Regions from separate parts of the Rhizobium sp. YTU87027 genome, predicted to be linked through region 1. Evidence: riboswitches for the same ligand, from Rfam matches in the RefSeq annotation. Region 1 holds a riboswitch; each other region holds the start of a gene.
The links. A riboswitch is a leader RNA that binds a small molecule or an ion and turns the genes downstream of it on or off. The one in region 1 is predicted to bind cobalamin.
Positions count from the first base shown of each region.

Region 2: linked by a shared signal. The riboswitch ahead of cobU (bifunctional adenosylcobinamide kinase/adenosylcobinamide-phosphate guanylyltransferase) and the one ahead of bluB (5,6-dimethylbenzimidazole synthase) in region 1 are both predicted to bind cobalamin.
Region 3: linked by a shared signal. The riboswitch ahead of NBG89_RS12550 (ABC transporter substrate-binding protein) and the one ahead of bluB (5,6-dimethylbenzimidazole synthase) in region 1 are both predicted to bind cobalamin.

Region 1 covers NZ_CP098440.1:1,618,462-1,621,734, reverse strand. The annotation lists gene NBG89_RS08200 (TolB family protein) at 196-1,029, shown strand; cobalamin riboswitch at 1,055-1,236, shown strand; gene bluB (5,6-dimethylbenzimidazole synthase) at 1,277-1,966, shown strand; gene NBG89_RS08190 (DUF2865 domain-containing protein) at 1,973-3,055, opposite strand; gene NBG89_RS08185 (NADP-dependent malic enzyme) at 3,178-3,273, opposite strand, start outside.
Region 2 covers NZ_CP098440.1:1,746,364-1,749,636, forward strand. The annotation lists gene cobN (cobaltochelatase subunit CobN) at 1-3, opposite strand, end outside; gene cobW (cobalamin biosynthesis protein CobW) at 13-1,062, opposite strand; gene cobU (bifunctional adenosylcobinamide kinase/adenosylcobinamide-phosphate guanylyltransferase) at 1,068-1,592, opposite strand; cobalamin riboswitch at 1,722-2,118, opposite strand; gene NBG89_RS08845 (chloride channel protein) at 2,362-3,273, shown strand, end outside.
Region 3 covers NZ_CP098440.1:2,519,543-2,522,815, reverse strand. The annotation lists gene msrB (peptide-methionine (R)-S-oxide reductase MsrB) at 260-742, shown strand; gene NBG89_RS12555 (hypothetical protein) at 970-1,317, shown strand; cobalamin riboswitch at 1,339-1,565, shown strand; gene NBG89_RS12550 (ABC transporter substrate-binding protein) at 1,744-2,760, shown strand; gene NBG89_RS12545 (FecCD family ABC transporter permease) at 2,757-3,273, shown strand, end outside.

The DNA.
Region 1 (3,273 bases):
ATAAAAGCTTCACTGAACTGTCACATCCTCGTCATGAACGCTAGATGAACCGTTGGGTTTCCCGCATTTGTGATTGGCGGATAAGGGCCGATCGCTCCAAAGACATTCCTGGGCCGAACCTGGCCAGGCGCATTTGCTTGTGCTGAGTGGCGGGCCGTCGTAGGTCTGACGGAGACGATGTCGGGAGGATTCAGATTGCGCAGTTCCGTCGAGATCTACAACATCAGGACAGGCGAGGCGCGCGTCGTCTGGCAAACGACGCAGCTTGTGGAGGCGCCCAACTTTGCGCCCGACGGCAGCTATCTTCTGTTGAACGGCGACGGACTTCTGTACCGTCTGGCGCTTGATGGTTCAGGCAGGGTCGAGAAAGTCGACACCGGTTTTGCCAAAACGTGCAACAACGATCATGGCATTTCGCCCGATGGCCGGCAGATCGTCATCTCCGACAAGACCGAGTTCGGGAAGTCGACGATTTATGTGCTTCAGGCCGAAGGCGGGATGCCGCGGCTGGTGACGCAAAATCAGCCGTCCTATTGGCACGGCTGGTCGCCTGACGGGAAACAACTGGCCTATTGCGGCATCCGCAACGACTTGTTCGATATCTACACGATTTCCGTGGATGGCGGCGAAGAACGGCGGCTGACGCACGGCGAGGGACGCAACGACGGGCCGGACTACTCCGCTGACGGCCAATGGATTTACTTCAATTCCAGCCGCACCGGCCTCATGCAGATCTGGCGCATCCACCCGGACGGCACTGGCCTCGACCAGATCACCAGCGACAATTATGGGAACTGGTTTGCCCATCCGTCGCCCAACAACGACAAGGTCCTCATCCTTTCCTACGACCCGGATGTTTTCGACCATCCGCGCGATCTCAATGTTCGTCTGCGGCTGATGGATATGGACGGGGGCAATCTGACGACACTCTTCGATCTCTTCGGCGGGCAGGGCACAATCAACGTGCCCAACTGGTCGCCGTCCGGCGATGAGTTCGCCTATGTGCGTTACTACCCTGTCTCTGGGTGAAGGATTGCGTCGAGCGATTTTTGCGGGCATAGAGCTTTCGTCAGGTGCCCGTCTTAGGCGGGAGAATCGGGAATTCGGTGAGAGACCGAAACGTGCCCAACGCTGTAAGGCTGACGACTGCCGCAACACGCCACTGGCCCAGCGCCGGGAAGGCGCGGCAGTTGGATGAAGCCAAGTCAGAAGACCGGCCCGACATCATAGACTGACCCGCGTGGACGGCGGGCGGTTGTGTTGTTGGGGATAGACGATGCGACCAGACCATTCAGGCTCCCTGTCGGGAGCTACAGCCTTTTCGACCGAGGAACGTGACGCCGTTTACCGGGCGATCTCAACGCGCCGCGACGTCCGTTCGGAGTTCCTCCCGGATCCGATACCGGACGACGTTGTCAGCAGGCTTCTGACAGCCGCGCACCACGCGCCGTCCGTGGGATTCATGCAGCCCTGGAATTTCATCCTGGTGCGCGATCAGCAGGTGAAGGAGGCGGCGTGGCAAGCTTTCGATCGCGCCAACCGTGAGGCTGGCGAGATGTTTGAGGGCGAACGACAGAGGCTGTACCGGTCGCTGAAGCTCGAAGGTATCCGAGCCGCACCACTCAGCATCTGTGTGACCTGCGATCCGGATCGCTGCGGCGATATCGTTCTCGGCCGAACGCATAACCGGCGAATGGATTCTTACTCCACGGTTTGCGCCGTGCAGAATTTGTGGCTCGCGGCCCGAGCCGAAGGCGTGGGGGTCGGCTGGGTGAGCATTTTTCACGAGTCCGATATCAAAGAGATCCTCGGCGTTCCGGAACGGGTCGAGATCGTTGCCTGGCTCTGCATCGGCTATGTCGATCAGCTCTATGACCAGCCGGAACTGGCGGTCAAAGGATGGCGCCAGCGCCTGCCGCTGGAGGAACTCGTGTTCGCGGATCGCTGGGACAATTCGCTGGACTGAGGGCGGCTATTGTTGCTGCGGCTGAGGGCCGGGCTTTGCGGGATTCTTAAGGTCGATCGTGCCCTGGTCACCGGCTAGGAACTGCGGGCCGATCTGGCGCACCTTGTTGTTTGCCGGATCGTATGGCCTGTCCGGCACTTGCGGCTGCGGCGCAGCCGGGGCGGCGACTTTGCTCTCCGGCTCGGGCTTCTTGGTTTCGATCGTGGTGATCGATCCTTGTTGCGGCGGTTCGCTGATCGCTTGGCTTTTCCTCATCTGTTCGTAGTAAGCGTTCAGATTGCAACTGCAGGACGATTTTTCGCCGGGCTTGCGGTTCTTGTAGGCGAAAGCATTCGGCATTGCGCTGTAGGGGGCGCCCGTCGACGCCGAAATCATCTGTGAGGTCTCGGTGCTGGAGACGTCATGATAGAAGAGCTCGGTGTCGATGCCCGGACACATCTTCGAGCAGGTGTCGGCATCGCGGGCGAAGTCCTGCGAGGTTGCGTTCGAGCTTAGCGGAAAAAAGCCTCCGTCGCAGGTGCGTACGCAGACGGTGTTCAGGTGAGAGAGCGTAGACATGCCGAAACCGTATCGACGCTGGTTGGGATCGCCGCCTAGAGGTATGAAGGTGTCGTTTCGCATTGCCTGATCTTCGATGCTCGGCGGCGGAGCGTATCCATCGGCGCGATCCTCAGGCCACTGTTCCTCGTTGCAGCCGTTGTCGTCGAGCGCGGCAAGCAGCTCATTTCTCGTGCGCACATCATCGCTCTGGCCGCGCAGTTCGTCGCGCCGCTGCTGCAGATAACGAATGTTGTCGACCATCTTGGTTTCCGCGCGCTCGAGCTCACCGCAGTAGCCGTCATCATCCCCGATCACGACCATGCTGCCGCTTGTGCAGCCGTTTTGGCGCAGATCGCTACGGAGTTTGCGAAGCTCAAGGTTCTGTTCGGCAATAGCACTGGCGAATTTGCGCACCTCGGGCGTGCTGCCGATGATTTGTGGCAGATCGGCAAGGCGGGCGCGAAGGTCACCGCAGATCGCCGGCATCTGGGCTTGGGTCGGGCCGGTGAGTGCAAGGGCGGTTGCGAGTGACAGAATCCAGCGGTTCAAGGCATCGTCCCATCGGTGAGCAGGTCATAGGGCGCGGCATCCCGCCGCGCCTTCATTGCTAGCCCGTTTGTCTTAACAAGCTGCGGTCGGAATCTTACCGCATTTTCTCGATCTGCCGCAAATCACGCTGGCTGTGAAGCCTCGACGACGGCGAGAGCTGCCATGTTGACGACGCCGCGCGAGGTCACCGAGGGCGCGAGGATGTGCGCCGGCAGGGC
Region 2 (3,273 bases), 130 kb from region 1:
CATGGGTCTGCCTTATGCCAGCGCTTCGATCGCCTTGCGTACCGCCGCTTCGTCCATCTCGTGCAGGCCGATGACGACGAGGCGGGTGCCGCGCGCTTCGCCCGGCGCCCAGGCGCGATCGAAATAATGGTCGATGCGGCTTCCGACCGCCTGCAACTGCAGACGCATCGGCTTGTCGGGAACGTCGACGAAGCCCTTAAGCCGCAGCACGTCATGCTCGCCGATGATGCCCTTCAGCGCATCCACGAATGAGGCAGGCTCGGCAACCGGGCCAAGCTCGACCACGAAGCTGTCGAACTCGTCATGATCATGCGGCACGCCGTCCTCATGTTCGAGCTCGTGATGGGACTTGCGATTGACTACATCGTCTTCCGTTCCGACACCGAGCCCAAGCAGCACGCTCGCCGGGACCTCGCCGTTGCGCGCCTCGATCATCACGGGCTTGCGGGCGATACGCGAAGCGACCTCGTCGCGGACGCGGCCAAGGCCGGCGGTGTCGAGCAGGTCGGTCTTGTTGAGCACGATCAGATCGGCGCAGGTCAGCTGGTCCTCGAAAAGCTCCTCGATCGGGCTCTCATGGTCGAGCGACTCGTCTTCCACGCGGCGGGCCTCGACGGCATCGTGATCGTCGGCAAACCGGCCAGCGGCGACGGCGGCGCTGTCGACGACGGTAACGACGCCATCCACCGTGACCTGCGTGCGAATGTCCGGCCAATTGAAGGCCGCAACGAGCGGCTGCGGCAGCGCGAGACCAGAGGTTTCGATGACGATATGGTCGGGGCGCTGCTCGCGCTCCAAAAGCTTCGTCATCGTCGGAATGAAGTCGTCAGCAACCGTGCAGCAGATGCAGCCGTTGGTGAGCTCGATGATGTCGTCCTCGGTGCAATTCTCGGCGCCGCAGCCCTTGAGCACCTCGCCGTCGACACCGAGATCGCCGAACTCATTGATAATAAGCGCGATCTTCTTGCCGTTGGTGTTGGAAAGCAGATTGCGGATCATCGTCGTCTTGCCGGCGCCGAGGAAGCCGGTGATCACGGTCGCCGGGATTTTCTGCTGGTTCATGAAATTCAACCCTTCATCTTCAGCGGCAGTCCGGCCGCGATAAAATACACATCCGCGGCCTGAGCCGCGATCATTTGATGCAAGCGGCCGGCATGATCCCGGAACTCCCGGGCCATGCGGTTTTCCGGAACGATGCCGAGGCCGACCTCATTGGAAACGATGACAAGGCGCGCACGCGCCGTCGGCAGATACGCGGCAAGCGAGGCAAACTCGGCCTCAGTGTCGCGCTCTTCCATCATCAGGTTGGTGACCCAAAGCGTCAGGCAATCAACAAGGATCGCCCGTCCCTCGCCATCGATCGCCCGCAGGCAGCCGACCAGATCAAGAGGCTCTTCGTGGGTATGCCAGAGATCGCCACGGTCAGCCTTGTGCTTGTCGATACGGGCGCGCATCTCGTCGTCCCAAGCCCGACCCGTCGCCACGTAATGGCGCTCCAGGCCGATCGAGACGACTACTTGCTCGGCAAAGCGTGATTTTCCCGAGCGCGCACCGCCCAGGACAAACGTCGCGCCGGATGATAGAGGGCTCATCGTAGATGCTGTCCGATCTGCGGAAGCGATCCGGAAGAAACCGGAACGGCTGCAGAGCGCAGCCGGCAAATCTGTCTTTCAGCCATGACAACCTCCGTGCTGGCAGCGGGCATCGCCCAGGAATGGGCTTCTCGCCCGGCACGGTTGGCAGGTCTCCTGGCTCGCGGGTTTTGGCCGCGACCGGGGCAGACCGGAAACCGGTCGCCCCAGATCGTGCCAGCGGGTCCTCCTCGCCTTCCCGGCTGCATTTCATGAAAAGGCGGACGATTCGTAGACGTAAGAGGCGTCCTGCCCCGGTTGATCATGATGCACTGCCAGTGACTTTTCCGTCGCCACTTCCGCGCCACCCGCCTGCACCATCGCAGACTGTCAGCCACGCGAAACCAACGTCGGACGGAAAACCCTGACCGCTCTACAGTCGCGGGGTCGGCTATGATGACGGTGCCCTGATTGGGTCCACCGCTTCACATTCCCTTTTCATCCGCACCGATTCAACCGGTCCGGAACCATCCGTTATGAATTCATCGTTAGGCAAGGCCACTGGCGAAGTCAATCAAGCCGTCGCTGAGTGGAATGCTAATGCATGCCTAAAACCACACCAAGACGACCTTCTCTACCAAATTTATCGTCTTTTATCAGTAGTTTACGTCACAAATAATTATTGCCGGCGCCGGGCTTTTGCCGCAATTGCGTCGCAAGCGGGTCGCGCCATTGGCTTGCCCTTCCCTCACCGCACTTGATCGCGCCTGTACCTGCCTATTTTCCTGTCATGCTCCTAAAAATCAATATCCGCCGTTTCGGTCCGTTTCATACCCTTCTCGATATCGGGCGGATGCGCGCTCTGCTGCGGCGCAGCGAGATGGGGATGGTCATCGCCGGCGCGATGGTCGGGGTAATCTCCGGCCTGGCCGTGACAGGCATGAGCCTCGTTTCCCGCGAAATGCACAGTCTCATCTTCGGAATCAGCGACGTCGACAGGTTGAGCTCATCGCAGATCGACAACAAGCTCCTGTTGCTGACCGCACCGGTTTGCGGCGGCTTGCTGCTCGGGCTCTTGCTGTTTGTGCTTGCCAAGACCCGCAAGAAGCCAATGGTGGACCCGATCGAGGCAAACGCGCTGCATGGCGGTCGGCTATCTCTCACCGATAGTATTCTGGTTGCGGTCCAGAATCTCATTTCGAACGGCTTCGGTGCCTCGGTCGGCCTAGAAGCCGGCTACACGCAGTTGGCGGCAGGGCTGGCCTCTAAACTTGGCCTCAAACTACAACTTCGCCGCTCGGACCTACGTGTTCTCGTCGGATGCGGCGCAGCGGGAGCCATTGCAGCCGCTTTCAACGCACCGCTGACGGGCGCCTTCTATGCATTCGAGCTCATCATTGGCTCCTACACCATCGTTTCGCTGACGCCGGTCGTCGTTTCCGCACTGGTCTCGACGCAGATTGCGCGTCTGCTCGCCGGCAGCGATTTCCTGATCGACGTTGGCAGCTTCGGTACAGTCATGCCAGCCGACTATGTACCGGCCCTCCTCCTCGGCGCGTTTTGCGCGGGCATCGGGATCATGATCATGCAGGGCGTCGCCTGGATCGAGGAATTGGCTCGCAGGAGTTCCATCACAACGCCGCTGCGTCCTGCCCTTGGCGGCATCGTCGTCGGTCTGCTCGCGCTGATCACGCCGCAGGTG
Region 3 (3,273 bases), 900 kb from region 1:
GAGAAGGCTCTCTGCGAGAACCGATCCAAGGTATCGCCAACACCATCATGCAGCAGGATGCGCGCCGCCTTCAGTGAAATTGTGGCCGCATCCCGAGCAACCTCAAGATGGAGGATGTCATGACAGCTCCAGCATCATCGATCACATGGCATAGCCTGCTTGGCTCCGCCGCGGTTGCCGGCGCCGTTGGTGGTGTCTTTGGCAACGGTAATCCAGCCAAGCGATTTCGAGAATTCACCGGGATTGAAGGAGAACAAGAATGCGTGACATCGTCGAATTGCAGTTCGATCTCACCCCTCCCACTCGGGAACTGATGCAGCAGCTTGTGGCGGACCTCAGCGAGGAGGATCGGCATCTGCTCTTGGAGCATGGTGAGGAGGCACCGTTCTGTGGTGTGTTTCTCCACGAGCGACGCGAGGGGCTTTATACCTGCCGGCTCTGTGGCCTTCCCCTGTTCAAGGCAGTTGCGAAATTCGAAAGTGGTACAGGCTGGCCGAGCTTCACTGCCCCGGCAGCCGACGACCACCTGCGGCGCGTTTGTGACACCCGGTACGGTATGCTCAGGACAGAAGTCGTTTGTGCGCGTTGCGGCGCGCACCAGGGACATGTCTTTCCTGACGGCCCACCTCCTACAGGTGAGCGCTTCTGCATAAACTCGGGCTCGCTCGAATTCACCCCGAACGGACTGCCGCTTCCTGACAAGCTTGCACGTGGTCGTCCAGAAGGAGAGCCAGCACGATAGATGCTTGCCGTGCCTGAGCGCAATCGTCGGCGTCGAGACGGCGATTGCTCCGGCAAGCAGAGCACTTTTAACCGTTCATCAACGCTGATGGGCGACTTCCTCGCGATTTGTTGTAAATGGCGTGCAGCCTAGGCTGGAGATGATTGCGCTATGCATCGGTCCGGCTATTTTGGCCGCATCATCTCGGCGCTTGTGGCAACACTTCGCGCGCAATCGAGGCAGGGGTTATGAAGGCGGCCTTCCATACGACCTTGGGGTTTTTCGCAGTCCTTTTGCCGGCGACGGCTTTAGGCCAGTCAGGCGGTTGGCAATCCAACGGCAGTGGTACGAGCACGTGGCATGTGTCGCCATCGGAAGGCACCTGCAACGTCAGTCAGGCGCAGAACCGGGCCCGCCGCGCCGGCATCTACCGCACGGATCTTGTCTATCGCGACGAGAACGTTTTGACGCTGAGGGGATTGACCGAATGGGGCGATCGCCGCGAGATCACCTTCGCCAACATCCGCGGATGTCCTGAAGTCGGGTTTCAGGATATGCAGCAGAGCCAACCGGGACGGGCGCCGACCAACCGCTGACTTGACGTCGCGCCGCTCGCCAGCGTAACTGAGCGCGACGGTTCCCCGAGGACGACTCTGAGGGGATTAATAGGGAACACGGTGAGGACGACCCAAGAGGGACCAAAACCGTGGCTGCCCCCGCAACTGTAAGCGGATTGCCGCTCATCCAAGGGCCCTTGGGCCATGCCACTGCGACGAAGTCGCGGGAAGGCAGATGAAGGCACATATTCGTGAGCCAGGAGACCTGCCGTCAATCACGATCCAATCACCCGGGCGGGGATGCCCGGAAAGGAACAGACATGATTGACCTGCGCCTCCACCGACATAGAGCACACATCCGTCTCGATTGGGTTTTCCGCCGCTAGCGTTAGCGCGGCGTGCCGTCATTCCTGGCGGTTGCGCCGGCAATAAACGCTGGTTCCTTCCCTCCCAATCGAGATCCCTATGCGTAAATTTCTTGCAGCCATTGCACTTGCCTTCGGCTTTGTTGGCTTGACAGCGCCAAGTCTCGCCGCCACCCAGTACCCATTGATCATCAACAATTGCGGCCGCGAGGTCGTCTTCGACAAGGCGCCGGCCAAGATCGTATCGATCGGTCAGGGGATGACCGAAGTTCTTTTCTCGCTCGGGTTGGCGGATAGGATTGCCGGAACGGCAGTTTGGGTCGGCCCGGTCTTGCCGCAATATGCCGAAGTCAACGCCAGGATCAAACGGCTTGCCGACAACGATCCGAGCTTTGAATCCGTCGTCGGACGGGAGCCGGATCTGGTTGCCGCCGAGTTTGAATGGCACGTCGGCCAACAGGGGTCTGTCGGCAAGCGAGAGCAATTTGCCGAACTCGGCATCAACACCTACATCGCGCCGGCAGATTGCGTCGCCAAGATCAATGCCGACAGCGGCGACGGCGTTCGCAAGGAACTGTTCACGACGGACCTGATCTATCGGGAGATCGCTGAACTTGCCGAAATCTTCGACATCAAGGAACGCGGCGATGCGCTCATTGCCGAACTGAGGCAGCGTGAAGCGCGGGCGGTCGCATCGGTTGCGGGCGCTGCTGCGAAGAACCTCCTGGTCGTCTTCTGGTTCTCCAGCAAGGAAGTCAACGGAGATGCATTCATCGCCGGAAAGAACACCGCCCCGGCCTATATTCTGAAGACGCTCGGTGCGCAGAATGTGGTTGCGACAGAGGAGGAGTGGCCGCTCGTCGGCTGGGAGACGATTGCGGAGGCCAATCCGGCTGTGATCGTTATCGCGACGATGGATCGGAGACGGTATGCGGCCGATGACCCTGCGGTAAAGCTCGACTTTCTGGCAAAAGATCCGGTCACGAGCCAACTCGATGCCGTCAGGAACAAGCGCATTGTGACGATGGATGCCCAATCGATGAACCCGACGATCCGGACGATCGACGGCATCGAGATACTGGCGAAGGGCATCAATTCCTTCGGTCTGGCGCAGTGAGCGGCGCCATTCTCAAGCAGCAGCAATGGTGGGCGCATGCTGCGCTCGTCATTGCTGCATTCTCCTTGCTCGCGCTGATGATCGGTCTTGCTGTTTCGATAGGGGAAATATCGATCCCGCTGGCGACGACCGCGAAGGCCGTGTTGAACCGCCTGTTCGGTTCGGCTTTCGAGCTTAGCCGCATTCATCAAGGCATCATCTGGGACTATAGATTGAGCCGGGCGTTGGTGGCTGCAAGTGCGGGGGCGTCCCTCGCGCTCAGCGGGGCAGTTCTGCAGGCGTTGCTGCGCAACCCGCTAGCAGAACCCTATGTGCTCGGTGTTTCCGCAGGAGCCTCGACCGGCGCGGTTTGCGTGATGCTGCTCGGCTTCGGCTATGGTGTTCTGAGCCTGTCAGGTGGCGCGTTCATCGGCGCTGTTGTCGCCTTCCTGCTCGTGGCCTTTCTTGCGGCACGCGCCGGAGGTAGCAGCGAGCGCATCATTCTTTGCGGCGTCGCCGGATCGCAACTCTTCA